2 regions of the Alcaligenes parafaecalis genome follow, and region 2 is predicted to be linked to the other one. Evidence: predicted binding sites of a transcription regulator. Region 2 holds the regulator's gene; the other holds the start of a gene.
What was found. Region 2 encodes sigma-54, which starts transcription at its own class of promoters, with help from an activator protein. Its sites were predicted from a motif close to TGGCANGNAANCTGCTTT; they were not measured.
Positions count from the first base shown of each region.

Region 1 (15,340 bases), on a different contig from region 2:
GGGTCAAACTCTGGACGGTGCGCTCAAACCCGTCACCAATATCGTTACGGACACAACACGCACCGTGGGCGGGCTTACCGGTTTGGGTCAACCGATTAATGGTCTGACAAATCAAGTCGGTGGCGTCGTGACCAATCTGGGAGATCAGTTGGACAAGACTGGCCTGCCGTTGAATCTGGGTAAAGGAGCAGGCGGCCTGCTCTCCCATTTGGGCCAAGCCGTCGGTTCGGCGGGTGGCTTGCTGGTCAACGATCCCAAGAACACCAACCCACTTGGCAATACCCTGTACCACGCCACGAAAGGCGTAGAAGTGCTGACAGGCTCCTTGCTGGGTGAAGGCAGCCTGCTGCATCCGCTGACGGCGCAACTGGGCCTGGGTGGAATCTTGCTGGCTGACGGCGGTGAGCCTGTTCTGAAACCTGCGCTGGGCAATGTCGGACAAACCGTAGACAACATTCTGCCTCTGGGCCTGAACCCGATTCTGGGTGATGTCGGTGGCGCTCTGGACAATACCGTGGCACCTGTCGTTGCCACCGTCACCAATGTGACGCAGCAAGTGGGCGATGGTTTGGGTGTTGGCCCGCCCATCAACGCCTTGCTGGGCGGTGTGGGCAGCGCCCTGGGTAATGTGGGCACTCAACTGGATAGCGCGGCCCCTCTGGGTCTGGGCGGTGTGATCGGAAACTTGGGTCAGGCCGTTGCCTCGGTCGGCGGTCTGGTTCACCAAACCGATAGCAATACAAACCCGCTGGGCAACACACTGAATCACGCTACACAAGCCGTCGCTTCACTGACAGGCGGATTGGGCGGGATTACGGGTGGCGAAGGTGGCGGCTTGCTCGCTCCAGTCACTGGATTATTGGGCGGCCTGGGTGGTGGTGACGGCGCAACCGGCGGTCTGCTGGCTCCAGTCACCAATCTGGTCGGTGGTTTGACCGGTGGCCTGGGTGGTGGTGATGCAGCTAACGGTGGCTTGCTGGCTCCTGTCACTAACCTGGTTGGCGGATTGACCGGAGGCCTGGGCGGTGGCGACGCAGCTAACGGTGGCTTGCTGGCTCCTGTCACTAACCTGGTGGGTGGTTTGACCGGCGGACTGGGTGGTGGTGATGCAGCTAACGGCGGCTTGCTGGCTCCCGTCACTAACTTGGTTGGCGGTTTGACCGGTGGCCTGGGTGGTGGTGATGCAGCTAACGGCGGCTTGTTGGCTCCCGTCACTAACCTGGTTGGCGGTTTGACCGGAGGCCTGGGCGGTGGTGATGCAGCTAACGGCGGCTTGCTGGCTCCTGTTACCGGCATTCTGGGCGGGGTCACAGGCAGTGTTTCGATTGGCGGTGGCGCAGCCGCCGAAGGCCAGGCAAGTGGTGGCTTGTTGACACCGGTTACCGGCCTGGTTGGTGGCCTGGTCGGTGGTCTGTTGGGAGGTGGCCGGAAATGATGAATAAAGTCATGAACCCGGTCAGTTTGCCAGTGAGCTTTCATCCTGGCGCGCAAAGCGCCGGGAGCCGCTCCAACTGGTCCTCCCATAACGATGAGCACAGTGTGCTGTCAGAAAAAATGCTGATGGATCTGGGCAAAATGCTGGGTCGTCAGTTCACCATCTACGCGGAGGCCCTGAAAGCCAGTCTGGCCGAACAAGCCAGCATGCCCTTGAATGACTTCAAGGCACTGGAATACATCATGGAGTTCGATGCCCTGCCTACCGGACAGCTCGCCCACCTGATGGATCTGAGTGCCAGTGGTGTCAGCGCCCTGATCAACCGCCTGGAACACCGGGGCTACATCACGCGCGGTCGTCACCCCTTGGACAAACGGGTGATTGCTCTGCACCCCGTGCAGGACAAATGCCGCGAAGTTCTGGCCCTTAAAGAACGGGCGATCAATCAGGCGATCAACACAGCGGCGAACCAAAACCCGGCACAACTCATTGCCATGTATGACTTTCTGGTCGACAGCATGAGCACCTTCAGGCAAAACACCAAAGACTGGCTGGATGCCAAGGCACTGGTGCCACGAGCATCCTGATCCCGCTGCTCTACCCACTCCGAACCGCTGCTTGTCAGCGGTTCTTTTTTTGTTACGTAACACGTTCCGCCCGAGCCCCAAAACCCGTAACAAATAGCCCTCTTTTTTTCTTGTACTTTCTGCCATTCCCAAGCGGAATGCGGCTTGCAGGGAACCCCATAAATTGGCACGCGAATTGCTTCACTAGATTCAGGAAGCAAGCAAGTACCCCGATCATTTATTGGAGCAAGCAATGCATAAAAATACAGACAGCAAGAAACCAGGCCTGCGCCTGACTCTCCTGGCCACCCTGATGGTCAGCACTTTGGCCTTGACCGCCTGCGGTAGCACCACTGGCGGCGGCTCCTCGGGAGGTTCCGACAACTCCGTCCCAACCAATCCAGACCCTGGCACCGGCGGTGGTACAGGTGGTGGAGATAACGGTGGTGGCACCGGTGGCGGCGACAACGGCGGTGGTGACAACGGCGGTGGCGACAACGGCGGCGGTGACAACGGCGGTGGTGACAACGGCGGTGGCGATAATGGCGGTGGCGACAACGGCGGCGGTGACAACGGCGGGAACCCTCCTACTCGCACTCCCGGCGCACTGGAAACCACTCTGAATAACGTAGGCGAAGCTGTCGATAACATGTTGCCAATCGGTCTGCAAGACACCGGCGGCAAGCTGGGCAAGACACTGGATACCGTAGTCGCTCCTGTTCTGGACACAGCCACAGGCCTGACTCAACAAATTGGTGGCGCTACTGGCTTGGGCCAACCCGTAAACAGCCTGCTCGGTCAGACTGGTGGCGTAGTTGCCAATCTGGGCGAACAACTGGGCAATAGCGGCCTACCTCTGAATCTGGGTCAAGGTGTAGGCGGTCTTTTGAGTGGTTTGGGCAATGCAGTGGGTAGTGCAGGCGGCTTGCTGCATGCTGACGCTAACAACCCCAAACCATTGACAGCCGTGCTGGGCCACGCAACTGGCGGCGTTGCCGCTCTGACCGACTCCCTGCTGGGCGAAGGCAGCTTGTTATACCCCATCACCGGCCAACTGGGTCTGGGTGGTTTGCTGAACGGCACGGACGCCCCCGCTATTCTTGAGCCCTCCTTGGCCAACGTGGGGCAAACCGTCGATAACATCTTGCCGATTGGCTTGAACCCAATCCTGGGCAATGTCGGCGAAACCCTGGATACCGTAGTCGCTCCTGTAGGTGCCACGGTCACTCATGTCACTCAACAAGTGGGTGACGGCCTGGGCGTTGGGCAGCCAATCAATGCCTTGCTGGGCGGAGTAGGCAGCGCCCTGGCCAATGTGGGTACTCAAGTGGATGGCGCAGCCCCTCTGGGTCTGGGCGGTGTAGTCGGACATTTGGGTCAGGCCGTTGCCTCGGTCGGTGGCCTGGTTCATCAAACCGATAGCAATACGAACCCGCTGGGCAACACCCTGAACCACGCTACACAAGCCGTCGCTTCCTTGACTGGCGGACTGACGGGCAATGGCGAAGGCGGCTTGCTCTCCCCTGTCACCGGTTTGCTCGGCGGCCTGACAGGCGGCTTGGGTGGTGGTGATGCTGCCAACGGTGGCTTGCTGGCTCCTGTCACAGGCCTGCTCGGTGGTTTGACAGGTGGCTTGGGCGGTGGCGAAGGTGCCAACGGTGGTTTGCTGGCCCCTGTCACCAATCTGGTCGGTGGCTTGACTGGCGGACTGGGTGGTGGCGATGCGGCTAACGGCGGCTTGCTGGCTCCCGTAACAGGTCTACTCGGTGGTTTGACGGGTGGTTTGGGTGGTGGCGAAGGTGCCAATGGCGGTTTGCTGGCTCCTGTTACTAACCTGGTTGGCGGCTTGACCGGCGGACTGGGTGGTGGCGATGCAGCTAACGGCGGTTTGTTGGCTCCAGTTACCAACCTGCTCGGTGGCTTGACCGGTGGTCTGGGTGGTGGCGACGCAGCTAACGGCGGATTGCTGGCTCCTGTCACTGGCCTGGTAGGTGGTTTAGTCGGCGGCGTGGGCGGCGGAGCAACGGTCTCGGTAGACGTGAGCGCCTCTGGCGGCGCGGCCGCAGGCGGTGGCGCCGTCGCAGGTGCCAACGGCGGCTTGCTGGCTCCAGTTACCGGCATCCTCGGTGGCTTGCTGGGCAGCCCTCGATAAGCGAGAGGATGGGGCGTACCCCGCCCCATCCCTCAATCCCAGGACCTCTCGCATCTCACCCCGACCTGTCTGAGCAATCCTGATCTTTAGATGGAGTAAGTCATGACGACAAAGACACGTTTTACATCCAGCAGGATCGTTTTGCTCAGCCTGACAGCCAGTCTATTTTCAGCGACGGCCCAGTCGGATTCACTAAGTACCACTTACTTCACCCCCCCTCCAGGGGCGACACTGCAAAACCTTGATAGAACTATAAATCATGTCTTTCCCCAGCGACCTTCGTACCTCCAACTCGATCAGCCTGAGCTAGTAGATACATTAGAGCAGCTCAAGAACTACGAAGCCCGCATCAGGGATGCCATTGATATTAGCTATGTCACTTCATCAACGGGGAAAGAGGTTTCCCTGTACGCAGGCGATTCTATCGATGTACTAGGACGACTTATCGAACAGCCTGATCTGCCACTAGACCTGAACGAAGTCTCTGGAACTCTGGTCAGAGGCATAGGTAATACAGTACGCAGCGTTGGAGGCGTGCTCTATGATGACCCGAACAACCGCTCCCCATTGACATCCGCCCTGGATTACGCAACGGGTGGGCTTGCAAATGCGACCGATATCCTCTTCCAGAACAACGGCCAGTTGCAACTATTGCAAGGTTCTCCAGGCAGCAGCCTGCTAACCGGCAATGAGTCATCTACCAGCTTACTCGCTCCTGTAACGAATCTGGTTAATGGACTGAATGGCAACATGTCCACTGACTCAGCAGCGAACAATGGCTTACTGGCACCGGTCAATCAGTTAATAGCCGGGCTTACTGGTGCCGTACCCACAGCAGGCTCTGGCAACACTGGCGTACTGCAACCGGTAACTGGCCTGGTCAACGGTTTACTAGGCGGTCCACCGCGCTAAGGACATTTGCGTATGCCCAATAAACAGCCCCTGACAACTGAATGGACCGAGCCAGAAGCAAGGGACGAAGTTTTGTCAGGGCATATGCAAAACGATATTGTGCGCATGATGCTGCGCCAGTTTGATGTGTACCTGGAAGCGAACAAGCACCAGTTGGCGCAGGCAGCGGGTCTGAGTCTGAATGAGTACAAGGCACTGGAATTTGTGCTGGAGCTCAAACCTCTGTCCCCCGGCAAGCTGGCCCAATTATTGAACCTTAGCCCCAGTGGTACCCAAGCCTTGGTGACGCGTCTGGAAAATGCGGGCTACTTGCTGCGCAAGCCGCATCCGCGCGATGGGCGCATGACCAGCCTGTATCCCCATCACGAACGCTGCAAACGCTTGATTGCCTCTATGGACCAGCCCGCGCATCAGATCATGAATGCCACGGCACACTACAGCACCAGTCAGTTAACGGCTTTGCATGACTTTCTGCTCAAGAGTCTGAACCATCTGCGTAACGAGGCCTTGGACGGATTGAAACGCAAAGCCAATTAAAAGCGGCGTCGTTTTCTTGCTGTTTTGCCCACCAGTGCCCCTGGTGGGCTTTTTTTTGTTAAGCCCCGCTAATTGCAGGGAGCGCTGCCTACCCAGCTAAACGGCCCCATGCTACAAAAGACACTGGTCGGCCTGGCTGGCTTTTTCATCGCTAAAACCGTAAGGATGTATTCATGAAACTCTCGGTACTGATTGCCGCCCTGCGCTTGCGCCATCTGGCAGGGGCCGCGCTGCTGTCCAGCTCGCTGGCAGCCTATGCTCTGCCCGCTGGTCTGGCCCAAGGCCCCTCTGTCGAAGGCGTCACTCAATACACGCTGGACAATGGCCTGCGCCTTGTTCTGGCCCCCGACGATTCCAAACCCACCACCACCGTCAACATGACGTATCTGGTCGGTTCCCGACATGAAAATTACGGGCAAACCGGCATGGCTCACCTGCTGGAACACATGCTGTTTCGCGGCACGCCCACCTTGCGCAATGCACTGGGAGAATTTTCCAAGCGCGGCCTGGAAGCCAACGGCACCACTTCTAGTGACCGTACCAATTACTTTGCCAGCTTTGCAGCAGATCCCGAAACCCTGAAGTGGTATCTGGACTGGCAGGCCGACGTGATGGTCAACGCCCTGATCGACAAGCAGGATCTGGTGGCAGAAATGCCGGTGGTGCGTAATGAAATGGAAAGCGGTGAAAACAGCCCTTTCCGTGTTCTGATGCAAAAGCTGACGGCCGCAGCCTACCAGTGGCATAGCTATGGCAAAACCACCATTGGTGCCCGCTCGGACGTAGAGAATGTGGATATCGAGCAGCTTCGCAAGTTCTACCACGACTACTACCAACCTGATAACGCGGTGCTCTTTGTGACCGGGCAGTTCGATACTGAGCAGACTCTGGCAAACATTGCCAAGGCTTTTGGTTCTATTCCCAAACCGACCCGTACCCTGCGTCCTGAATACACGGTTGAACCAGTACAAGATGGCACACGTACCGTTACCTTGCGTCGTCACGGCGGCACGCCGCTGATCATGTCGCTGTACCACCTGCCCAGCGCCGCCAGCCCAGAGTATATGGACCTGAGCCTGGGGATCAGCGCCCTGGGTGATACCCCCAGCGGGCAGTTGTACAAGAATCTGGTCAACAAGAATTTGGCCACCAGCGTGTTCAGCTTCGATTCGGAAAGCCACGACCCCGGCTACGCCCTGTTTGGTGCCGAGCTGAAACAAGACATGGATCAGCAAAAAGCCTTGAAGGCCATGAATGACACGCTGGAAGGCTTGGCCAAGTCCCCCCTGAAAGATGCCGATCTGGAACGTATCCGCAGCCAGTGGATGACGGGCTGGACCCAGACTTATGCCAATCCGGCCGGGCTGGCCAGTGCTCTTTCTGAAGCCGCTGCCAGTGGCGATTGGCGCTTGTTCTTCCTGCAGCGTGATCGGGTAGAAACCGCCAAGCTACCACAAGTTCAAAAAGCGCTAGAAACCTGGCTGGTAGCCAGCAACCGCAGCAACGGCTTGTACATCCCCACAGAAAAACCTGTGCGTGCACCTGAAGCCAACGTCGTCGATGTTGCCAAACTGGTGCAAGACTACACCGGCAAGGACAGCGGCAAAACGGTAGAGGCCTTTGACCCCAGCCCCGCCAACATCATGGCCCGCACCGATCTGCAGCCTTTATCTTTGGGCAAGGATCTGGGCGAAGTGAAGATGGCACTACTGCCTAAAGGCACTCGCGCTGACCGTGTAGAAGCACGCTTGTCCTTCAAATTTGGTTCGCCCGATCAGCTCAAGAACCAGACGGCTGCCGCCGCTGCCGTTGCCAGCCTGCTGACAACAGGCACCAAGACACTGAACCGCGAACAGATTTCCGATCAGTTCACCGCTATGCAAACTCAGTTCAGCACCAGCGGTTCCAATGGTCGCTTGTACCTGACGCTGTCCTCCAACCGTGAGAACCTGCCCAAAGCCATTGCTCTGGCGCTGGACGTGCTGCGCAACGCAAACTTCCCCGAGGACGAGCTAAAGAAATATCAGCAAGCCGTGGTCACCGATCTGAAATCGGCCAGTACTGAGCCTGCTGCCTTGGCAAGCCAGACGATCGAACGCTATACCAACCCATGGCCCAAAGACGATATCCGCTACACGCCCAGCTTTGAAGAGGGCATAGAACGGGTGCAAGCCGTTACGATCAAGCAGGTGCGGGACTTCCATCAAAAATTCTACGGTACGGGCGATGTCGCCTTTAGCGCCGTAGGTGACTTTGACAAGGAAGAGGTTCGCAAGGCTTTGGCTGATGGTTTGAAAGGCTGGCGCAAAGCCCCGACCTACCAGCGTCCGGATGATCCTTTGCAAACCGTTGCTCCCAAGGTGTTTGACATCAACACCCCGGACAAGGCAAACGCCTTCTATCTGGCCGATCTGGGCCTGAAGCTGCAAGACAGCGATGCCGACTTCCCGGCAGTCTATCTGGCCAACTACTTGCTGGGGCTGTCTGAGACCTCGCGCCTGTGGAACCGCGTACGTGTGGAAGATGGCTTGTCCTACAACGTACGTAGCCAAGTGGATGCGTCCAGCTATGAGCCGAATGGTTCGTGGACGGTATATGCCATCCACGCTCCCAGCAATAGCGAAAAGCTGAGCAAAACCATTGATGAAGTACTGACTCAAACACTGAAAGATGGCTTTAGTGAACAAGAGGTCAAGGAAGGCGTGAATGCCTTGCTGAACTACCGCCGCTTGTCGCGTAGCCAGGACACGGTGGTCAGCAGCGCGTGGCTGAACTATCTGGATCTGGGCCGCAGCTTTGAATGGTCGGAGAAAATGGACCAGGATCTGCAAAAGCTCAATGCGGAACAGGTCAATGCTGTTCTTCGTAAATACCTGAAGCCCAAGGACATGGTCGTGGCGATTGCCGCTGACCACGAGCGTCAGAAGCAAGGTGCAGCGGCTCCTGAAGCCGAGGCAAGCGAACAAGCTCCCACTCCTGCATCGACGACCCCTGCTGCACTGGAAGCTCAACACTGATAGGTGAAGTACAAGGCTTGCTCAGGCAGGCATAAAAAAGCCCGGTACTTTCGTACCGGGTTTTTTATTTCGCTTTCCCTTGCAGGATTCAGGAGAAGAAACCCTTCACCTTGTCTGTCCAGGATTCGCTTTTGGGTGAGTGCTTGACGCCACCATCGCTCAAGGCCTGTTCAAACTGACGCAGCAATTTCTTTTGCTCGTCGTTCAGACGCACAGGGGTCTCGATTTGAATGTGGCAATACAAGTCACCGGGGTAGCTGGAGCGCAGGCCCTTGATACCCTTGCCGCGCAAGCGGAACGTCTTGCCCACTTGGGTGCCTTCAGGAATGGTGATTTCGCCACGCCCTGTCAGGGTAGGTACTTCCACCGTTCCACCCAGCGCTGCCGTGGTGAATGGGATAGTCAGCTCGCAGTGCAGATCCTCGCCGTCACGCTGGAAAATACCGTGCGGTTTGATGCGGATTTCCACATACAAGTCACCGGCAGGACCGCCGTTGACGCCAGGCTCGCCATTACCGCTGGAGCGGATGCGCATGCCATCATCAATACCGGCTGGAATCTTGACCTGCAAAGTCTTGGTCTTTTTGACCTTGCCCTCACCGTGACACGCCACGCAGGGGTCCGCAATTTCCTTGCCGCTACCGTGACAGGTCGGGCAGGTTTGCTGCATGCTGAAAATGCCCTGCTGCATACGGACAGCGCCACTGCCTTGGCAGGTACGACAAGTCTGTGCAGAGGTACCGGGTTTGGCACCCGAACCCGAGCAGGTTTCGCAGTTTTCCCAGCTTGGTACGCGAATTTCAGTATCAAAACCGGCCGCTGCCTGCTCCAGGCTGATGTCCAGCGAGTAGCGCAAATCTGCACCGCGGTATACCTGAGGGCCACCGCCGCGACGTCCGCCGCCACCACCGAAAATTTCGCCAAAAATATCACCAAAGGCGTCTGCAAATCCGGCCCCGCCCATGCCGCCACCCATACCGCCCATGCCAGCGTTGGGATCGACTCCGGCATGACCATAGCGGTCATAGGCTTCGCGTTTCTGTTCGTCGGACAGGATCTCGTACGCTTCCTTGGCTTCCTTGAACTTTTCCTCGGCGTCCTTGCTATCCGGATTACGGTCAGGGTGGAACTTCATGGCCAGCTTGCGATACGCCTTGCGGAGTTCATCCTGCGTCGCATTTTTGGCCACACCGAGAATTTCGTATAAATCGCGTTTTGCCATGTTTGATTAACGACGTCTAAACGCCGCTGATTGAATAATAATGCCCGATCTCCAGCGTATGCCGCCAAAGATCGGGCCAGGGAACCTTACTCAGGCTCGCAATTACTGATCGCGTTTGACTTCTTTAAAGTCAGCGTCGACCACGTTCTCGTCGGCGGGCTGCTGGGCCGTACCTTCAGCACCTTCTTGTGCTGCGGCTTGAGCCTGCATGTCGGCGTACATCTTCTCGCCCAGTTTCTGCGAGGCTACACCCAGTGCTTCCACCTTGGCGTCGATGGCTTCCTTATCGCCTTCTTTCAGAGTTTCCTCCAGGTCAGCGATTGCCTTTTCTATGGCTTCTTTCTCTTCCGCTTCCAGCTTGTCGCCATAGTCCGTCATGGACTTGCGAGTGGAGTGGATCAAGGCTTCAGCCTGGTTGCGAGCAACCGCCAGTTCAGCGATACGGTGGTCTTCAGCCGCGTTCACTTCGGCATCTTTCACCATGCGCTCGATCTCCTCGTCGGACAAACCAGAGTTTGCCTTGATGGTGATCTTGTTCTCTTTGCCTGTGCCCTTGTCTTTGGCGGACACGTGCAAGATACCGTTGGCGTCGATGTCGAAGGTCACTTCAATCTGTGGCAGGCCACGTGCTGCTGGTGGAATACCTTCCAGATTGAACTCGCCCAAAGCCTTGTTACCGGCAGCGATTTCGCGCTCGCCCTGGAATACCTTGATGGTCACAGCAGGCTGGTTATCGTCAGCCGTGGAGAACACTTGCGAATGACGCGTAGGAATCGTGGTGTTCTTCTGGATCATCTTGGTCATGACGCCACCCAGGGTTTCGATACCCAGGGACAGAGGAGTCACGTCCAGCAGCAAGACGTCAGTACGGTCGCCCGACAAGACGGAACCTTGAATGGCTGCACCAGCGGCCACGGCTTCGTCAGGGTTGATGTCTTTACGTGGTTCACGGCCAAAGAACTCTTTAACGCGCTCTTGCACCTTGGGCATACGGCTCATGCCGCCGACCAGGATCACGTCGTCGATTTCTGAAACCTTCACACCAGCGTCCTTGATAGCAACGCGGCAAGGCTCGATCGTGCGTTCGATCAGGTCTTCAACCAGCGCTTCCAGCTTGGAGCGGGTGATCTTCAGGTTCAAGTGCTTGGGACCGGAAGCGTCTGCCGTGATGTAAGGCAGGTTGATTTCGGTCTGCTGCGTCGAGGACAGTTCGATCTTGGCTTTTTCAGCGGATTCTTTCAGACGCTGCAAGGCCAGCACATCTTTGGACAGATCCACGCCGCTTTCTTTCTTGAACTCGGCAATGATGTAGTCGATGATGCGCTTGTCAAAGTCTTCGCCACCCAAGAAGGTGTCGCCGTTGGTCGAGAGCACTTCAAACTGTTTCTCGCCATCGATATCAGCGATTTCGATGATGGAAACGTCGAACGTACCGCCGCCCAAGTCATACACAGCAATCTTGCGATCACCCTTTTCAGCCTTGTCCAGACCGAAAGCCAAAGCCGCAGCGGTTGGCTCGTTGATGATGCGCTTGACTTCCAGACCGGCAATGCGGCCTGCATCCTTGGTTGCCTGACGCTGGCTGTCGTTAAAGTAAGCAGGCACGGTAATCACGGCCTCGGTTACTTCTTCGCCCAGGTAGTCTTCGGCAGTTTTCTTCATTTTGCGCAAGATATCGGCAGACACTTGCTGAGGAGCCATCTTCTTGCCTTGAGCTTCCACCCATGCGTCGCCGTTGTCGGCGGCAACAATGGTGTAAGGCACGTGGTCGATGTCTGTTTGTACGGCTTTTTCCGTGAACTTACGGCCAATCAAACGCTTGACAGCGAAGATGGTGTTCGTAGGGTTGGTAACAGCCTGGCGCTTGGCGGGTGCGCCAACCAGGATTTCACCGTCCTGCATGTAAGCCACGATGGAAGGGGTCGTGCGACCGCCTTCGGCATTTTCGATAATACGAACCTGGTCACCGTCCAACACCGATACACAGCTATTGGTGGTTCCAAGGTCAATACCAATGATTTTGCCCATGATTTTTTACCTGACTAAAAGATTGATTGCGAAAGCAAATTGTTTGATGAAATGCATATGGGGAATACTCCGAGCATTTCAAGAGCGACCATCATTTTTTTTAACGGTGCCAGCAACAATCCCGGGAATTACACGTAAAAGCCTGTCAATTCCGGGCGGCCTGCCAGCACAGCCTGACGGGCTCGTTTATTTAGGCGCCGACACCATGACCAAAGCGGGACGCAACACGCGATCCGAAATGGTGTAGCCCTTTTGCAGCAATTGGGCTACCGCGCCTTCTTCAAATTCAGAAGGCACAGCCGAAATGGCTTGGTGCAGGTGCGGATCGAACTTGTCGCCCGCTTGCGGTGCCACTTCTTTCAGGTTGTTGCGCTCGAAAGCCTTGTTCAACTGGCGCAAGGTGGTTTCCACCCCTTCCTTCCAGGTTTCCGTGCTCTGCTCGGTCTGGGCCAGTGCGGCTTCCAGACTGTCACGCACGGGGATCAGGCTTTCAGCAAAGGACTCGGTGCCAAACTTGCGGGCTTTAGAGACATCATCATCCGCACGACGGCGGATGTTTTCCACTTCGGCTTTGGCGCGCAGCAACTGGTCGTAGTACTGCGACACTTTTTCCTGGGCCTGGGCCAATTCAGTAGCCAGATCAGCCGAGTTTTCTTCGGGCTGCTGGCCCAGAATCTCTGGCTGGTCTTGCCCGACAGTACCCTGTTGTGCCTGTTCAGGCGTGTTTTCCGTCACTTCCCCGTCCAGAGGCTTATTGGGATCGGCATGTGTAGCCATTCGATGTATCTCCACTACAGAATTCGTTGATCGCATGAAAATGGGGGCATCTGCCCCCAGTTCAAGACCTGCCTTTGTATTTTTGCTGGCCTGGCCCTTCAAAAACCGGCTGCGGCTATCGGGTAGGCACCAGACGGCTGGGTAACCAGCCGCCCAAATGTTGCACAGCCAGCCGCCCCAGGCCCTCAATCCATTGCGGATCGTCATTCAGGCAAGGGATGTAATGGAACTCGCGACCGCCCTCTTCCAGGAAAGCGTCACGGCACTCCACCTGAATTTCTTCCAGCGTTTCCAGACAATCGGCCAGAAAGCCAGGGCAGACAGCATCCACACGTCCCACCCCCTGCTTGCCCCATTCGCGCAAAGTGGGTTCGGTGTAGGGTTCCAGCCAGCGCTGCGCACCAAAACGACTTTGAAAGGCCATATGCACTTCGACGGCAGGCTCATCCAGCGCCGCACGCAAGGCATCCGCCGTTTCACGGCAATCGCGGTAATAGGGGTCACCCAGTTCCACGCAGCGGCGTGGCAAACCGTGAAAGCTCAATAACAAACGCTCTGGTTTGCCATGTTCATCCCAATAGCGACGAATCTGCGCCGCCAAGGGGCCGATGTAATCCGGGTGGGTGTGATAGCGCTTGATGAAACGCAGCTCGGGCTGATTGCGCTGCTTGCCCAGATGGGCCGCCACGCAATCCACCGCGGTGGCCGTGGTGCTGGCCGCATACTGAGGGTACAGCGGCAAGGTCAAAATGCGCTCACAACCAGCCGCTTTCAACTTGTCCAGGCCACTGGCAATAGACGGGTTGCCGTAACGCATGCCCAGCTCTACTTTCACGTCGTGACCTTGTCCCTGCAACAGCTCCTGCAAGCCATCTGCCTGCGCCTGGCTGTACACCAGCAAGGGCGCGCCATTTTGCAACCAGATGTCCTTGTAGCGCGGTGCCAGCTTGCTGGGACGACGCGGCAAGATGAACAGACGCAAAATAATCTGCCAGACAGGCTGAGGGATCTCGATCACTCGGGGGTCAGACAGGAATTCGCCCAGATAGCGCCGAATCGACGCTGCATCAGGCTGATCCGGCGTACCCAGATTAACCAGCAAAATGCCGACAGGCCCGGCCTCGCGTACCGGAGCCTGCTCATTGAACATATCGGCGTCCTGCGCTTCGGGCAAATAAGGAGAAGCAAACAACTTGGGCATGATGATTAGTGCGTTAGACAGCCAGATTGCCTTCAGCCCAAGAACAGACTGAAGGCCCATCGTTTAACTGGCAGAGTGATGGCTCAAGGCATTGGACAATAGCCGCGCTGTAATGTCCACGATAGGAATCACACGATCATACGCCATACGCGATGGCCCAATCACGCCCAGCGTGCCCACAACCTTGCCGTCCACACCGTAAGGCGCGGTGATCACAGACACATCATCCACCGGCAAAAGCTGGGAATCCCCACCAATGTAAATTTGTACGCCATCGGCCTGACTGGAGACATCCAGCAAGTGCAGCAGATCGGTTTTTTTCTCGAATAGAGAGAACAAGCGCCGCAGGCGATCCATATCCGCCACCATTTCCGTGACATTCAGCAATTTGCTCTCGCCCGCGATGACAACCGCCTCTTCACTATCAGGCTGGTGGCTACCCACATCCACCGCTTGTTGCATCAAACGTGAAATATCCACCTGCAAAGAACTGAGCTCTTGCGACAAGGCCAGCTTGACGGACTCAAAGGACATGCCCGAGAAGTGCTGATTGAAAAAGTTGCTGGCCTCGACCAGTTCCTGTTCCAGATAATCGCGGGGCACAAACAGAATGCGGTTCTGCACATCGCCATCCGGGGTGACGATAATCAGCAACACTCGCTTGTCGGACAGGCGAATAAATTCAATCTGCCTGAAGGTCTGCGCCTTTTTTGGCGCCAGCACCACACCGGCAAACTGCGACAGATTCGACAGCAGCGAAGCGGCGGAACTGACGGCGCGGTTAGGCTCATCAAAAGGCAAATACTGGCTTAGATTGCGGGCATCGGGCCGCTCGAAACGCTCTGCCGCCAGGAGGCGATCCACAAACAGGCGGTAGCCTTTAGGCGTGGGAATGCGCCCCGCCGAGGTGTGGGGGCTATGAATCAGGCCCAGGCCTTCCAGCTCCGCCATCACATTACGTATCGTGGCCGGAGAAAAATCAAAAATGGTTGATAAGGTGCGGGACCCTACCGGCTGACCGTCGGCAATGTAGCGTTCGATCAGCACCTTCAACAAGGCATTTGCTCTGTCATCCATGTCGCGTACGTCACTTAAAAACACCAGCTCTGCATGATAAAGGGGAGAATCTTACAGCCAAGCCTAGAGTGGCAACTCTATAATCCACTGATCGCCATTATTTCATTAAACATAAGGTTTTCGCCCCATGCATTTCAAAACGGTTGCCATTGTTGGCAGATATCAGGACTCCGGCTTGGATGCGCCCATCCGATCGCTGGCTGCAACCCTGGTCAACACTGGTTGCTCGGTGCTGCTGGAGGCCGCAACCGCCCAGAATGCCGGTATTACTGAATTCCCCATTGGTGATTATGCCCAGATTGGCGAGCGCGCCGATCTGGCTATCGTAATGGGCGGGGATGGCACCATGATAGGCGCTGCCCGCGAATTAGCCCACAGCAAGGTGCCATTGATCGGGATTAACCACGGTCGCCTCG
Region 1 is NZ_JAPKNA010000006.1:114,805-130,144, forward strand. It holds gene OSH09_RS16800 (collagen-like triple helix repeat-containing protein) at 1-1,435, shown strand, start outside; gene OSH09_RS16805 (MarR family winged helix-turn-helix transcriptional regulator) at 1,432-2,022, shown strand; gene OSH09_RS16810 (collagen-like triple helix repeat-containing protein) at 2,255-4,153, shown strand; gene OSH09_RS16815 (hypothetical protein) at 4,256-5,065, shown strand; gene OSH09_RS16820 (MarR family winged helix-turn-helix transcriptional regulator) at 5,078-5,602, shown strand; gene OSH09_RS16825 (M16 family metallopeptidase) at 5,776-8,619, shown strand; gene dnaJ (molecular chaperone DnaJ) at 8,708-9,841, opposite strand; gene dnaK (molecular chaperone DnaK) at 9,944-11,869, opposite strand; gene grpE (nucleotide exchange factor GrpE) at 12,056-12,646, opposite strand; gene hemH (ferrochelatase) at 12,762-13,847, opposite strand; gene hrcA (heat-inducible transcriptional repressor HrcA) at 13,911-14,924, opposite strand; gene OSH09_RS16855 (NAD kinase) at 15,052-15,340, shown strand, end outside.
Region 1: the regulator sigma-54 is predicted to act here: its motif matches at 2,187-2,204, upstream of OSH09_RS16810 (collagen-like triple helix repeat-containing protein).

Region 2 (15,340 bases):
CTGTCCCTGTGGCGACACCTGCCCCTGCGTTCGGCTTTGCCAATCAAACACCAGCGCTTGGCCCAAATGATTACGCACAGTTTTAACCGCATACGCCTGCGAATGCGTGCCTGGAAAGCGCTCTATATCCAGCCACTGCCGGGTCGAAACACGCACATGGATCAACCAGCCCTGCTCGTCAAAACGCAGAATCAAACCATTCGACCCATGCCAAAACCAGCCTGCCTGCTGTGTTTGTGCCGGTGGGTATAAACGAGTTTGTCGCCCATCAGGCATGAACAAGGCATGGCCTTGCTGACGCAGTTGCAGGTCGTAGTTCAAGGCCCAGCCGGTATGCCCCAGTGTGGGGGTGGGATTGCGTCCTTGGCCATTCCAATGACGCTGCAATTGCAGCAAAGGCCAGGCTTGGCTAAGCGGCAGATCCGTGTCGCTTTGGTATTTTTGCCCGCTCAGCAAATCGACAGGATTGAGCAAACCCATATCTGGCGCAGGCTCGGCTTGTCCGCCCAAGGCGGCAGCAGGTGCGCATTGGGTCGAGGACGGGGGCAAGGGGCATTCCAGCGTGCTTTGTGACCTGGCCAGGATGGGGAAGCAGCAGCTTAGAAGCAGGATTAAGCATGGCAGAAGCGGGGCAAGCATGAAGGACTCTCCAAGACGGGGAAAATCCTGCTATCTTGCAGGGGTGTGTATCCTGAAAGTTGAGTAGGAAACACAAAGATCCATAAGGAGAAACCGTATGCTAGTCGTCTTTAAAAGCAAAGCCGCCGCCGATGTTCTGATGTTCGCCGAACATGCCATGCCTATTCTCCGGGCCGCAGGGCGCTCCTATCCAGATGGTTTGCCCGAGCGTGGCGTCTTCACGCCCGATCAGTTGTCCGAAGCTATTGGCAATATCGAACGGGCCGCAGGGCAAGATCGCGAAAACAAGAAAACGCCGCACGAAGATGAGGATCAGGAAAAAGAGCATCCGATGTCGCAAGCGGTCAGTTTCAGCCAACGCTCCTATCCCTTGCTGGATATGTTGCGTCAGGCCAATAACACCGGCGTCCCGGTCATGTGGGAACCGGCTGACAGCTCCTGGTAGTTTCGACAATGTCGGCCTGCCGACAATTTGGCAGGCCTTCTTTGCTTAAGCTCCAAAGTTGATCTATTTTTTTTCGGAGATCGTCTATGAGCGCTATGGTGCTTGTGATCTTTAGTCCTCGCCAGCACCTAGAGCTGGTCACTCCAATACAAACCATCGATCCCAATAGCGGCAAGCAATCGCGCGACTGGTTCGACAATACCTGGCAAGAGCTGGGCTGTGAGCCTTTGCGGGCCAGCGGCAAAGTGCTGTTGCTGGACAAGATTATGGGCGTGGCCGATGCCCTGGGTTATACGCTGCTGTCGCAAGACGACGAGCGCGCCCAGGAGTTCGCGCGCCATTGCTTGCAAGCGGTGGGTTCCATGCAGGTCACCGTGGACTTGCCGGGCCTGGCGGTCACGTACTGATCAGGTTCACGGCAAGAGAAAACCGGCTCTTTGGAGCCGGTTTTTTTATGTCTTTTTGAATACTGATGGGCCTGCGGAGCTGTCGACCCAGCCTGGTTCAGATTTGAACCCAGTTACACAATGCATAGGCTCAGCCCTCACGGGCTTATTACAATCCAGCAGATTCAGACTTGGTCTGAAGCGGCATAGTCTGCAACCTTGTTACCCGAAGCAATATGGACCTCAAAACGGTAGAAAAACACCTTGATGCCTCGCCATTGCTGCAAGCGCATAAACAGTATTTCCTGGATTTGGCGCAGCCAGCGGTGGCGATCCATTTGGGTAAAGACAAGGGCCAGCCCTTGCAAAGCCGTTTTGGTGGTCAGCCCATGGTGCCTCCCGGTTTTACCTGGCCCGAGCATCCGGATGGTCACTATCTGTTTGTAGGCCAGATCAACTTCGCGGAGTTGCCGGAGGGGCCGGATCGCCCAGCCGATTTGCCAAGCAGCGGTCTACTGTCGCTGTTCTACGGTTTCGATGAAGATGACGCCATTTTCTGGCGTGATGAGGACTATCTCAAGGCTTACTACTGGCCAGATATCAGCGATCTTCAGGAAATCCAGGCGCCTCACCGCTGGAGTACGCGTAGCTGGGCGCTGCAGTTTGAGAACTGTATCGACATTCCGCGTCATGAGGAACTGCGTCAGGATTGGCCAGTCCCGTTTGAGGAACTCTACGATTGGTTCGACGAACTGGAAGAAAACGGTGATCTGTCTGGCGACTACCTGTTGGGCCGCCCTTCCTGGGACAGTCTGGCCTACGACCCTACGCCCAATCAGGCGGAGCATCCGAGCCAGTCTCGCTGGCGCTCCTTGCTGACCGTGCAGTCGCACGAAAAACTGCATTGGTGCTGGCAGGATGGTGCTCGTCTCATGGCCTTTATCGAAGACGATAAATTGCGTGCCAAAGACTTCAGTCGTATTCAAGTAGATTGCGGTTAAGGCAGTCAAGCCAAGGTGGATGTTCGTGCCTATGTCGATGCCGGTTTCGTTTCTTTGCTGGGTTTGCCCGTTATTGAGACGAGCCGCCGTGCTGCATCCACGAAAAACCCGCCTTGTGGGCGGGTTGCGGGCAGAGCGACGATAAGTCGGGCTGCGAAAGCGGGTCAGGCGCGGCTAGTGTGAGCCGGGCGGGCGCTTGGGTGGGATCACCACCCAAGTCGCGGTATGAAGACGGTATTAAGCCGTTGTGGTTTCAGCTTCTTGCTGGGCGATAGTGTGGCGGTTAACCGCGCTCAAGATCGCCAGGAAGGAGGAAGTCACGATGTCGGCGTGGATGCCCACACCAAAGCCCGAGGGGCTGTCACCGATACGCATTTCCACGTAAGCAGCGGCGCGGGTTTCGGCACCGGAACCAATGGCGTGCTCGTTGTAGTCCATGATCTTGATGGACAGATCCAAGGCATTCACAAAGGCAGAGATCGCGCCTTCGCCCGAACCCTTCAAGGTGCGAACCTGGCCGTCGTGCTCCACATCCACTTCAATCGTGAATTGCTGACCGCTGTCGGCGTGAGGCTGGCTGATGATGTTGTGCTTGAGCAGCTTGTAGTGCTTTTTGCAGTTCAGGTATTCGGACTCGAAAATACCGTAAACGTCGGCAGGCGTCACTTCCTTGCCGGAAGAGTCGGTCACGCGTTGAATGGCGCGGCTGAATTCGATTTGCATGCGGCGTGGCAAGACCAGACCGTGTTCTTGTTCCAGCAAGTAGGAAACCCCGCCCTTGCCCGACTGGCTGTTGACGCGGATAACTGCATCGTAGCTGCGGCCCAGATCGGCCGGGTCGATAGGCAAGTAAGGCACTTCCCAGAGCTCATCCGCTTTTTGCTGGGACAAGCCTTTTTTGATGGCGTCCTGATGGGAGCCGGAGAAGGCGGTAAAGACCAGATCACCTGCGTAAGGGTGGCGTGGGTGAACGGGCAACTGGTTGCAGTACTCGGCAGTGCGACGCACTTCGTCAATGTCCGAGAAGTCCAGCTCAGGGTTCACGCCCTGGGTGTACAAGTTCAAGGCCAAGGTCACCAGGCAGACGTTACCGGTGCGCTCGCCGCTACCGAACAAGCAGCCTTCGATACGGTCTGCACCAGCCATCACGGCCAGTTCAGCAGCAGCCACGGCAGTGCCACGGTCGTTGTGCGGGTGCACGCTCAAGGTCACGTTGCTGCGCTGGTCCAGATTGTTGTGCATCCACTCGATCTGGTCGGCATACATATTGGGCGTGGTGGCCTCAATGGTCGCGGGCAAGTTCAGGATGACGCGCTCGTCGGCGGCAGGTGCCCAGGCTTTCACCACAGCGTTACACACATCCAGCGCAAATTCAGGCTCGGTGGTGCTGAACACTTCGGGCGAGTACTCGTAGCCCCATTGGGTTTGCGGGTACTTGGCCACTTCGCTTTTGATCAGGCGAGTACCGGTCAGGGCAATTTCCTTGATCTCGTCTTTGCTCAAGTTAAAGACGATCTTGCGAAAGGCCGGTGCACATGCGTTGTACAAGTGAATGATGGCGCGCTTGGCACCCGCAGCGGCTTCGGCCGTGCGCTTGATCAGGTCTTCACGCGATTGCGTCAGGACGATGATGGTGACGTCTTCAGGGATACGGTTTTCTTCAATCAGCTTGCGAACGAAATCGAAGTCGGTCTGCGATGCGGAAGGGAAACCGACCTCGATTTCCTTGAAACCGATTTTGACGAGTTGCTCGAAAAAGCGCAGTTTGCGAGCCACGTTCATGGGCTCGATCAGGGACTGGTTGCCGTCGCGCAAGTCTGTGCTCATCCAGATGGGCGCTTTGGTGATGCGCTTGGAAGGCCAGGTGCGTTCAGCGAAGTCGCGATCAAAGGCGACAAAAGGACGATACTTTTGAGAGGGGTTTTTCAGCATTGCCATGGGGATACCTGTCGGACAAAAAGTGTTGATTACTTCTTGCCGTCACCAGCGATTGCAGCATTTACGTAGGCCGGTGGCGGCACAAATGACGTAGATGTGGCTGAGTATTGGCTGCCGAACTGCCACAGGACACTAGGCCCGGCAACCGGACGCTAGTAGTAGCAGTTGGGATAGGCTGGAGGCAGGGGCCGAAGAACGGCCTTCACGCACGGAACGCGACAAGGCTGCTTCAGCGGCTGGGCTGAAACCTTGGCAGGCGTAGGAGGATTGGCGTGCGTGAGTCATGACCGTTAGTCAAACATAAAAAAAACAGGAAGGCAAGCCTTAGGTCTGTGGCTCGTGGCGTTCGTAGTCGGCTTGTAACAGGCGGCTTTGCTGCTCGGCCAGTTCCATTTTGCCAAAGCGGCCCGCACGCAATTCGCCATAGGCTCGTTGTAAATCGCCCACAGTCAACGGACTGCGCTGGTCAGGCCAGGACCATAAAATCACTTCACGGGCTGGACGACTGAGCGATCGGGCCAGTTGGGCCACGGTTGTCTCGTCGATAATGCGTTGCTGGTTGCGTCGCATGATCGCTTGTACGAAGCCATGCAAAAGATAGGCAATAATGAGGGTTATGACGCCCACTACCGTCCACCAGAAAAACGGGTTGTATTGCTTGATCAGTGCCAGGTTTTGAATGCTCAAGGCCTGCAGGCCGGAGTAATCCAGGCCACGCCCAAAGCTGATGAGACGGTTGAGCAGGTCCCACCAGATAATGGCTACCACGATAGTGACTACGGTGCAGATAATAGTGGCCGTGGCGCACAGCTTGAACAGCGTGCTGCGAAGAGCCTGACTATCGTTGGCGGTGGGTGTCTGGGCGTTGTCAGTTTTCATGGAAACGATTGTACCTATGCTTACGCGTCAGTCACTAGATTTACGCCAGCAGCAAACGCTGGTTTTGACGCCGCAATTGCAACAGTCTATTAAAGTGTTGCAGCTATCGGGGGCCGAGCTGGAGCAGGAATTGGCTCAGGCTTTGCTGGATAACCCCTTGCTGGAACGTCTGGACGTGCAGACGGATGTCGCCGCCGAGCCATTGCCCGAAGCCGCTTCGGGCGAGGCGGAATCCTCGTGGGCGAGCCTGGAGTTTCCCAAGCATCAGGGTGACTCGGACGACCCGGACTGGACCCCCGAATCAGCCATTGCCCAGGACCTGGCCGCTTATTTAAGCGAGCAGTTGGGACTGTTGCGTTTGAGCGACCGTGACCGGGCCTTGGCGCAATTATTGATCGATGAGTTGGACGATAACGGCTACCTGCCCGTGTCTTTGGATGAGGTCCTGGCCTGCCTGCCCGAGGAACTGGATGTTGATGAAAGTGATTTGCGCTGTGCGCTGGCGCAGGTGCAGTCCCTGGAGCCCGCAGGGGTGGGTGCACGGGATTTGTCTGAATGCCTGAGCTTGCAGTTGCAGCAGCAGGCGGAGCAGTTGGAGCCGTCCTTGCTGGATTGCGCCCGTTATCTGGTGCGTGAACATGTCAGCATTCTGGCCTCGCCCAGCCAGTTGCGCCAACGCAGCGCGGGCCAGTATTCGGCTGAGCTGGTGGAGCGGGCTCATCACCTGGTATTGAAGTTGGACCCGAAGCCGGGGCGCGCCTGGACGCAGAATGTCTCGGCCTATGTGGTGCCGGACGTACTGCTGACTCGTGGCAAGGATCGTTGGCAGGCTGCCCTGAATCCTTTGGCGGTACCGCGCTTGCAGTTGGTGAACCTGCACGATTATGAGATTGAAACGCACCCCGCCTTGCTGGCCGAGCGTCAAAAAGCCACGGGCTTATTGCGTAGTGTGAATAGTCGCTTCGTGACGATTTTGCGGGTGGCCCAGGCCATTGTGCAGATGCAGCAGGATTTCTTCACGCAAGGTGTGTCGGCCCTGAAACCGATGCAACTGGCCGATCTGGCTGCGGAGCTGGACCTGCATGAATCCACGATTTCTCGCGCGACACGGCAGAAATACATGCAGACGCCGCATGGCGTGATGGAGCTTAAACAGTTCTTTACCGTGGCCTTGGCTAGCTCCGATGGCAAGGCCGATATGTCCGCCGCTTCGGTGCGGGCGCAGATTACCCAGATGATTCGTGATGAGTCGCCTACCAAGCCCTTGTCGGATCAGCAGATTACCGATCTTTTGCAGGCTCAGGGCCTGACCTTGGCACGCCGCACAGTCGCTAAATACCGGGAAGCGGAAGGCTTGGCACCTGCATCACAACGCAAGATGCGGGCGGCAGCCGGGGTTTAGGAACTACATGTCATAGCAGCTCAAAGATGTTTGGTGGGCCCGGCGGCTCACCGTCTTGGCTGGCAAGAGCTTTAAAACAATAAAAAAAACAGGGCCTGCATACACGCATGAACAGGCCCTGCAAAAGCGGAGTTAGACCCTGCCAGCCAGACGGAGAACTGGATGATAGAGGTATCGCTGGTCTACTTAGAATTTCATGGTGGCCGAGGCCAGGAAGGTGCGCGGCGAGCCTTGGCCGTTGCTCAAGGGCACCACCCAGTAGGCTTTATTGCCCACGTTTTCCAGGCTGGCGCGCAAGGTCACTTCCTTACCGGCAAAGCGGGTCTTGTAGCGCATGCCCAGGTCGTACGTGGTCACGCCTGGCATGTAGTAACTATTGCTGGCGTCTGCATATTGCTTGGATTGAGTGTGCAGATTGGCATTCAGGGTCAGGCCTTGAACAAAAGGCGTATCCCACTCAATCCCGGCCTTGGCGACCCAGCGGGACAGGCCCACCGCATTGCGTCCTTCCGTATCCGGGTTGCTGGCTTTGCGAATCTTGGGGTCCAGGTAGGCGATACCGCCTGTCAGACGCCAGTTTTCAGCGATCTGCCCAAATACCTGCACTTCCACACCCCGGTTGCGCTGGCGGCCGTCATAGCTCAAATTGGGTTTGCCATTAAAGCGCTCATTGCTTTCATAGCTATTGGGTTGGGTGATATCGAACAGGGCCGCCGTCAGGGCGTAATCCCCGCTGTCGTACTTCATCCCGATTTCGTATTGACGTGTTTTTTGTGGTGCGAAGATCTGGCCTTCATTGGCGTAGTCGTCGCCCACAATCATGCCCTGGGTCAGGCCTTCGGCGTAGTTGGCGTACAGCATCCAATCGTCACGCAACTGCCAGACACCAGCAATGGTGGGTGTCAGGGCATTCTTGCTGTAGTTATCGCTCTTGCCACTTTTATCCCTGGTGCTGACCCATTGCTGGCGCAGGCCCAAAGTGAGCTGATACTTGCCGTCCGCAAAGGACAGCGTGTCGGCCAGGGCTGCACTATATAAATAGCTGACGTTAGGCGCACTTAGCCCATTCATCGGGACATAAGGGCGCGCCGGGTAGTCCGGGTCGTAGATATTGATGGTTTCGGACCAGCCCTTGATGGAGGTGTTGTCGCTACGCGAGCTCTTGCGGTTCCAGTCCACCCCGGCGCTGATGGTGTGGTGCACGGAGCCGGTATCAAAGTTGTAGAACAGACCGCTGTTGGCGGCCAGGTTATAGCCCGTATTGTTGCGCCGGGTGGCGGCCAGTTTCAGGTCACCTGCCTCGTTCAGCAAAGTGCTGCCCTTGGTGTTGTAGTTGCTCATTTCGGATTTGCTGTAACCGGCAGAGCCGTAGACAGCCAGCTTGTCGTTGGCCGCCCAGTCGGCACGTACCAGCGCCGTGGTTTCTCGCGTCAGGCCAGCGGCCCACGGTACACCCAGCAAGACGTTGCCTTTGGGCGGCGTGGGTAGCGGGTTCTTGTCCAGACCCTTGGCCAGCCGCACACCCCGGTTCAGGCCGGAAATGTACTCTTCCAGGTGGTACAGATCGGCGGACAACTTGACGGCGCCCAGGCGGTAGTCGGCCCCTAAGGAGATCAGCTTGTCGCGGTTGGTCCGATGGTCCACCACGCCCTCGCCGTCCTTGAACACGCCATTCAAGCGCAGGCCCAGCTCATTGGATTCCCCAAAGCGACGGCCCAGATCCAGATGCGTCCCGAATTGGGAGGGCTGGATGTAGGACATGGTGACGTTGGTAATGGGATTATCCGTGGCGCGTTTGGACACCAGATTGATGGAGCCGCCTACATCGTTGCTGGCATTCATGCCATTCAACACAGCCGATGGGCCTTTGAGAATTTCTAAACGCTCTGCGATGGCCATCACTCGGCGGCCACTGGTCAAACCTTGCAAACCATTTAGAGACACGTCACCGGCACGGAAGCCCCGTATGTACATGGTGTCTTTGCCGCCTGTTCCACCCGCACCCGGCGTTTGTACAGAAGGGTCGTTCTTGCTGATCAGAATGCGCAGTTCCTGACCTTGCAAATCTTCGATGTAATCGCTGGTGTAGTTGATGGTGCTGAACGGAGTGTTCATGACATCCCGGTTGCCCAGCAAACCCAGATTCCCGCCGGTGGCGACATGATTGCCCTCGTACGCAGGCGGTAAATCAATGTATTCGCTGGCTTTGACTTCAATGGTGGGCAAAGACGTAACTGGGGGAGCATCGGAAGATTGTGCCCAACTGCTGCCTGCACTGAGCAGGCTCAGGCCAACAAGATAAGAAATGCGCATGAGTCTGTAAGTTAAATAGCAATAAAAATGATTCTCATTAATGTTTCATTTGTAGCATTTGCTTGTAGGTGGTTCAAGCAGTTAGGCGCATTTGTGATATAAAAACGACCCTAAAAAACTTAGGGGTATAAGGAGGCGATTCGTGCTATTTTTCCCCGAAATCGGACAGAAACCGGGGTTTCAGGGGGATTTTTAAGCGAAATCGGGGCGCGTTTTGCAAATCGGTGGGAGCCAGTCCCATGGGGTGGTTTTGGCAAAACAGGCGATGTTTGCTTTGCAAGGGGAGGCAAAGGAGCGGTGACGGCTCCCGGCACGTAAGGGAGTGGCTCAAGAAATTGTTTTATTCGTAGCCTGAACAGGCTTGAGATGTGTTGCGATACCTGGAGACTGTGACTGTGACTGTGACTGTGACTGCTGGGGCGGGAGGTAGGCAGCTACAGAAGTCCCCGTCCGCAATTGCCCACCTTTACCTATCGCGCCTAGCTAAATAACCAGGGTTCCTGTTCCCGGCGTTGAAGCTCGTAAGCCTGGATCTGCTCCATTTTCTGTTCTGTCACGCTGATATCGTCCAGCGCCAGCAACAGGCGGTGGCGACGCTCCGGCTCCACCTGGAAACGGATGTGCTGGTCGGGGCCGATCAACATGCAGGCTTCCAGATCCACCGTCCATTCATCCCACGGGTTTTGGGCGGCAGCAATGAATAAATTATCAATCTGCTCTGCGTTGAGCTGTATGGGCAACATGCCGTTTTTAAAGCAGTTATTGCGGAAGATGTCGGCAAATGAAGGTGCGATCAGCACAGAAATACCTAGATCGTTCAGTGCCCAAACGGCGTGTTCACGACTGGAACCGCAGCCAAAGTTCTCTCGACCCAACAGAATACGTGCTCCTTGTGCGGTCGGCTGATGCAGGCAAAAGCTCGTGATCGGCTCACGTTCCTCCAGCGGCTTTCCAGGGTAGCCAATATCCGCGTAACGCCAGTTATCGAAGGCATATTGCCCAAAGCCGGTACGTGACAGCGAGGTCATGTATTGCTTGGGCAAGATTGCGTCGGTATCCACATTGGCGCGGTCCAGTGCAATCAGGCGCGAACGTACGGAAGTAAAAGGTGTATTCATGCGGCGTCCCAGTTACGGATATCGACAAGATGACCTGCAATTGCAGCGGCGGCAGCCATGGCCGGGCTCATCAAATGGGTGCGTCCCAAAGCGCCCTGCCGACCTTCAAAGTTACGGTTGGAGGTAGAGGCGCAGCGTTCACCCGGATTCAAGCGATCCTCGTTCATGCCCAGACACATGGAGCAGCCTGGTTCGCGCCATTCAAAACCGGCTTGCATGAAGATCTGGTCCAGCCCTTCCTGTTCGGCCTGACGCCTTACCAGACCGGAGCCTGGAACGACCAGCGCTTGCAGCACAGTGCTGGCTACATGCTTGCCTTTAATCATGGCGGCAGCGCTTCGCAAGTCTTCAATACGGGCATTGGTACAGGAGCCAATAAACACCCGGTCGATAGGAATGCCTGCCAGTGGCTGGCCCGCCTGCAGGTCCATATAGCTCAGTGCGCGCTGGGCGTCCGCCTGTTTGCCTGTAGCAGCCGCGAGGGGATCAGGGACAAGCTGGTCGATGGCAGCCGCCATATCGGGCGATGTTCCCCAAGTTACGGTGGGAGCCACTTGGGCAGCATCGATCAGCAAGTGTTGATCGTAGTGGCAGCCTTCGTCGCTGACTAGCGTGCGCCAGTAGCGTTCTGCCTTGTCCCATTCCGCGCCCTTGGGAGCTAGGGGGCGACCTCGCACATAGTCCAGCGTCTTGTCGTCCACGGCGACCAGGCCGATACGTGCCCCGGCCTCGATCGCCATATTGCACAAGGTCATGCGCCCTTCCATGGACAAAGCGCGAATGGCGGAGCCTGTGAATTCGATGGCGCAGTCGCGTCCGCCATCAGCACCCATGCGGGCAATGATTTGCAAAATCAGATCTTTGGCTGTGCTGGTGGCGGGCAACTCGCCCTGCACATCGACCTGCAGCGTGCGCATGCGCTTTGCGGCCAGGCATTGGGTCGCCATGACGTGTTCGACCTCGGAGGTGCCGATACCAAAAGCCAAGGCAGCAAAGGCACCGTGCGTGCTGGTGTGTGAATCCCCCGCGACGATGCTGGAGCCGGGCAGCGTCATGCCCTGTTCGGGTCCGATCACGTGGATGATGCCCTGGCGCTCGTCATCCAGTCCAAAGTAGCGCAGCCCAAACTCCCGGCTATTGATCTCCATTTGATCAATCTGTGCCTGAGCCAAAGGGTCTTCCAGACGCTGATTGCGGCGGCGAGTGGGCACATTGTGGTCCACCGTGGTCAGGGCGGTGCTGGGACGACGCACCACACGCCCGGCTAGACGCAGGCTCTCGAAAGCTTGCGGACTGGTGACTTCGTACAACAACTGACGGTCTATGTAGATCAGATCATGCTCGTCGTCTACCGCTGCTACACGGTGTGCATCCCAGAGCTTTTGAAAAAGAGTACGGGCTTGGCTCATGGCTGGCACACCTTCAGGGCGTAAGCGGGTCCGGCTTTGTGCAGGCGACTTTGAATAGGCTCTTGAGTCAGAGCGGCAATTTCTTCGGCCAAGGGTTGCAGCGCTTCCAGATCCAGGCCGGTTTCGATACCGCTGATCTGGAACATATGGGCCATGTCTTCCAGGCTGGCATTGCCGCTGGCACCGGGGGCGTAAGGGCAGCCACCCAGACCGGCCAAAGCGGCATCGAAACGACGTCCACCTTCGCGATAGGCAGCCCAGGCATTAGCCAGTGCCAGCCCCCGGGTGTCGTGGAAATGGCCGGTGACACCCTGCTCGCCATACAGGCTGAGTGCGGCTTGGGTCAGGCGTTCCACATCGGCGGGTGAGCCCATGCCGGTGGTGTCGCACAGACTGATGGAACTGGCACCCATGCGTTGGACTTCCTGCATCAGCTCAATGACATGGGAGGGGGCAACGGCACCGGTAAAGGGACAGCCAAAGGCAGTAGAGAGGGACACGTTCACCGGGGTGTTGCCCGCTGCGGCTATCACCTGTTCAAGCTGGATCAAGGATTGAGCAATCGTCATGCGCAGATTGGCCTGGTTATGGGCTTCAGACGCGGAAAACACAAAGTTCAGCTCGTCCATTCTGGCAGCCAGGGCGCGCTGTGCTCCCCGCAGATTGGGTACGAGAGCGGTATAGCAAACCTGCGAATCGCGTGTGGTCAGGCTGGCCAGTTCATCGGCATCTGCCAGGGATGGGATGGCTTTGGGCGAAGTAAAGGACGTCAGCTCAATTTTGCGTACACCGCATTGGGGCAGTGCTTGTGCAATGCGCAGCTTGTCAGCGGTAGGCACCCAGCGAGGCACGATTTGCAGGCCGTCACGCAAGGTGACGTCGGTGATCAGTACGGTACTCATTCCACGATTCCTTGTTCACGCAGGGCTTGGCGGCGCTCCGGGCTCATGCCCAGTTCCTGCAGGATGCTGTCGGTGTGTTCGCCCAATTCCGGCCCCAACCATTGAGTCGCCCCGGGACTACGGCTTAGCTTGGGCACAATGCCGGGAATGGTCAGTTCCTGGCCGTCTTCCAGTGTGTGTTTTTCCAGCATGCCGCGCGCCTGATAATGCGGGTCATCAAGAATGTCGGCTGCTGTGTAGATGCTGCCGCTGGGGACCTCGGCCTGTTCCAGTGCATGGAGCACGTCGTCCAGGCTACGTGCGCCGGTCCAATCGCCAATCGTCTGGTCCAGCATGGCACTGTGCTCGACGCGCCCGGCGTTGTCGGACAAGCGCGGGTCGCTGGCCAGATCGGGGCGGCCCATCGCCTGCATCAGACGTATGAAAATGGCGTCGCTATTGGCGGCAATCACCACCCATTTGCCGTCGCCGGTGGGATAGGTGTTGGAGGGGGCGATACCGGGCAGGCTGGCCCCGGTGCGTTCGCGCTGATGGCCGTTCAGTTGATAGTCGGGAATCAGGCTTTCCATGATGGCAAAGACAGATTCGTACAAAGCCACATCAATCATCTGGCCCTGTCCGCCTTCCTGACGCAGATGGTGCATGGCCAGCAGCGCGCCTATGGTGCCGTACAGTGAAGCCAGCGTATCGCCCAGACTGACGCCTGCGCGTACAGGTGGGCGATCCGGGTAGCCGGTGCCATAACGCAGTCCACCCATACATTCCGCGATGGCTGCAAAACCGGGGCGGCGATGGTAGGGACCGTCCTGCCCGTAGCCGGAGACGCGCACCATGATCAGGCGCGGGTTCAGGGCGTGCAGCGTTTCCCAGCCCAGGCCCCAGCGTTCCAGCACACCGGGCCGGAAGTTTTCAATGACGATATCGCTTTGCAAGGCCAGCTCACGGGCAATTTCCTGACCTTCAGGCTGACGCAGATCCAGTGCAATCGAACGCTTGTTGCGGCTTTGTACACGCCACCACAGGGACGTGTCCTTGTGCAGTTGACGCCAGCGGCGCAAGGGGTCGCCCTTGCCTGGCGGTTCGATCTTGATGACGTCAGCCCCGAATTGGGCCAGCAGGCTACCGGCGTAGGGGCCAGCAATTAATGAACCGAGCTCCAGGACTTTGATGCCTTTCAGGGGCGGTTCGGTAAATGTGTTCTTATCCATTTCTGTTTCCTCCAGCTATTGATTCTGGTATAGAAAAAGAAAGTGGAAAAGCAATCAAATATTATGCTGCCATCGTGAAAAACGTGGATGGAAAATAGAAAAAACCCGCATAAAGCGGGTTTTATTTTTTAAAGCGTTCTAGGTAACCAAAGAATGATTTCCGGGAAGATCGTCAAAATGACAATTGCCAGAATTTCCAGTGCTACAAAGGGCAGCGCACCGCGTGTAATCTGCTGTAGTGATATCTGTGGAGCAATTCCCTTGATCACATACAGGTTTAATCCTACCGGTGGTGTAATCACGGCCATTTCGCAGGCAATAATCATCACAATGCCGAACCATAATGGGTCGTAACCCAGGGCCACAATAACCGGCAGCAAAACAGGTGTGGTAATCAGGATAAGCGAAACAATATCCAGAAACATGCCGATCAAAATAAGAAACAGCAGAACGAATATCAGGATTACCCACGAGGGTTGCGATGACGCCGTAATGAGCGTCACCAGTTTTTGCGGAATCATCAGACGAGTCATGATGTAGCCGAACAGCAGCGCGGCGGCCAGAATCAGCAAAATCATGCCACTGGTGACCGCGGTGGAGCGCAAAATCTGCAAGGCCGTGCGCCAGTTCATCTCGCCGTAGGCCATAGCAATCAGAAATGCGCCTGCGGCACCGATACCGGCTGCTTCCGTTGGTGTGGCAATACCCAGATAAATCGTGCCCAATACCAGCAAGATAAGCAGTGCAGCGGCCCAAATGTCTTTCAGGGCACCCAGCTTTTGGGACCAGGTCACGGTTTCGGCGTTGCGGGGGGCGGCTTCAGGCTTGAATACGGCCACCAGTACGACATAGATCACCATCATGACAGTGACCATCAAGGCGGGCAGCAAGGCACCAATGAACAGCTTGCCAATCGATTGGTCTGCCATTTCGCCATACAGTACGAAGCCGATGCTGGGAGGGATCAACAATGCCAGAGCCCCGGCGGCTGCAATCGTCCCACCAGACAGGCTGGGCGAGTAACCGCGTTTGAGCATTTCAGGAATGGCAAAGCGGCCAATCGTGGCTGCACCGGCCACACTGACCCCGCTCATGGCACCAAACACGGCCGAGCTGCCTACACTGGCAACGGCCAGGCCACCGGGCATGCGGTTCAACCAGAGGTAAAAGAGCTGATAGAGCTTGCCGCCAATGCTGGTGCGCGCGATCACTTCACCCATCAGGATAAAGAGCGGGATGGCGATCAAAGAATAGCTGGCCATGCCGCGATGCAGCGTGGCGGGAATCACATCCAGGCCACCCAGACCGGACTTCATGAGAATGCCGGAAATACTGGCGACGCCCAGAGCGGCGAAGATGGGGGTACCGATAACCATCAGGATGGCAAAGCAAGCCATCATCAGGCTGAAAATGAGCATGGAATCCATGTCAGAACTCCTTGATGCTGTCGTTGGATTCCACGCTGTTCGGAATGAACAGTTGGCGCAGGGTAGCCAGGCCCAGCAAGGTGCCGCCCAGCGGGATCATGCCGTAGGCCATCCACAGGGGGAAACGCAGCATGGAGGCTGATCGGTAGTTACGGGCAATGGCCGTCTCCACCACTGAAATACCGGCCCACAAGAGCACCAGGCAGAAAAACAGGATGCATAGCTGCGAGATGCAGGTGGCCAGACGTTGGCCGCGTGGCGAGAACTTCATAT
Region 2 is NZ_JAPKNA010000005.1:97,658-112,997, reverse strand. It holds gene OSH09_RS15405 (phospholipase effector Tle1 domain-containing protein) at 1-639, opposite strand, end outside; gene OSH09_RS15400 (DUF1840 domain-containing protein) at 737-1,084, shown strand; gene OSH09_RS15395 (hypothetical protein) at 1,171-1,491, shown strand; gene OSH09_RS15390 (YwqG family protein) at 1,707-2,471, shown strand; gene leuA (2-isopropylmalate synthase) at 2,709-4,403, opposite strand; gene OSH09_RS15380 (hypothetical protein) at 4,542-4,694, opposite strand; gene OSH09_RS15375 (hypothetical protein) at 4,734-5,288, opposite strand; gene rpoN (RNA polymerase factor sigma-54) at 5,305-6,690, shown strand; gene OSH09_RS15365 (TonB-dependent receptor) at 6,877-9,003, opposite strand; gene leuD (3-isopropylmalate dehydratase small subunit) at 9,483-10,121, opposite strand; gene leuC (3-isopropylmalate dehydratase large subunit) at 10,118-11,530, opposite strand; gene OSH09_RS15350 (hydroxymethylglutaryl-CoA lyase) at 11,527-12,432, opposite strand; gene OSH09_RS15345 (CaiB/BaiF CoA transferase family protein) at 12,429-13,640, opposite strand; gene OSH09_RS15340 (TRAP transporter large permease) at 13,769-15,067, opposite strand; gene OSH09_RS15335 (TRAP transporter small permease) at 15,069-15,340, opposite strand, start outside.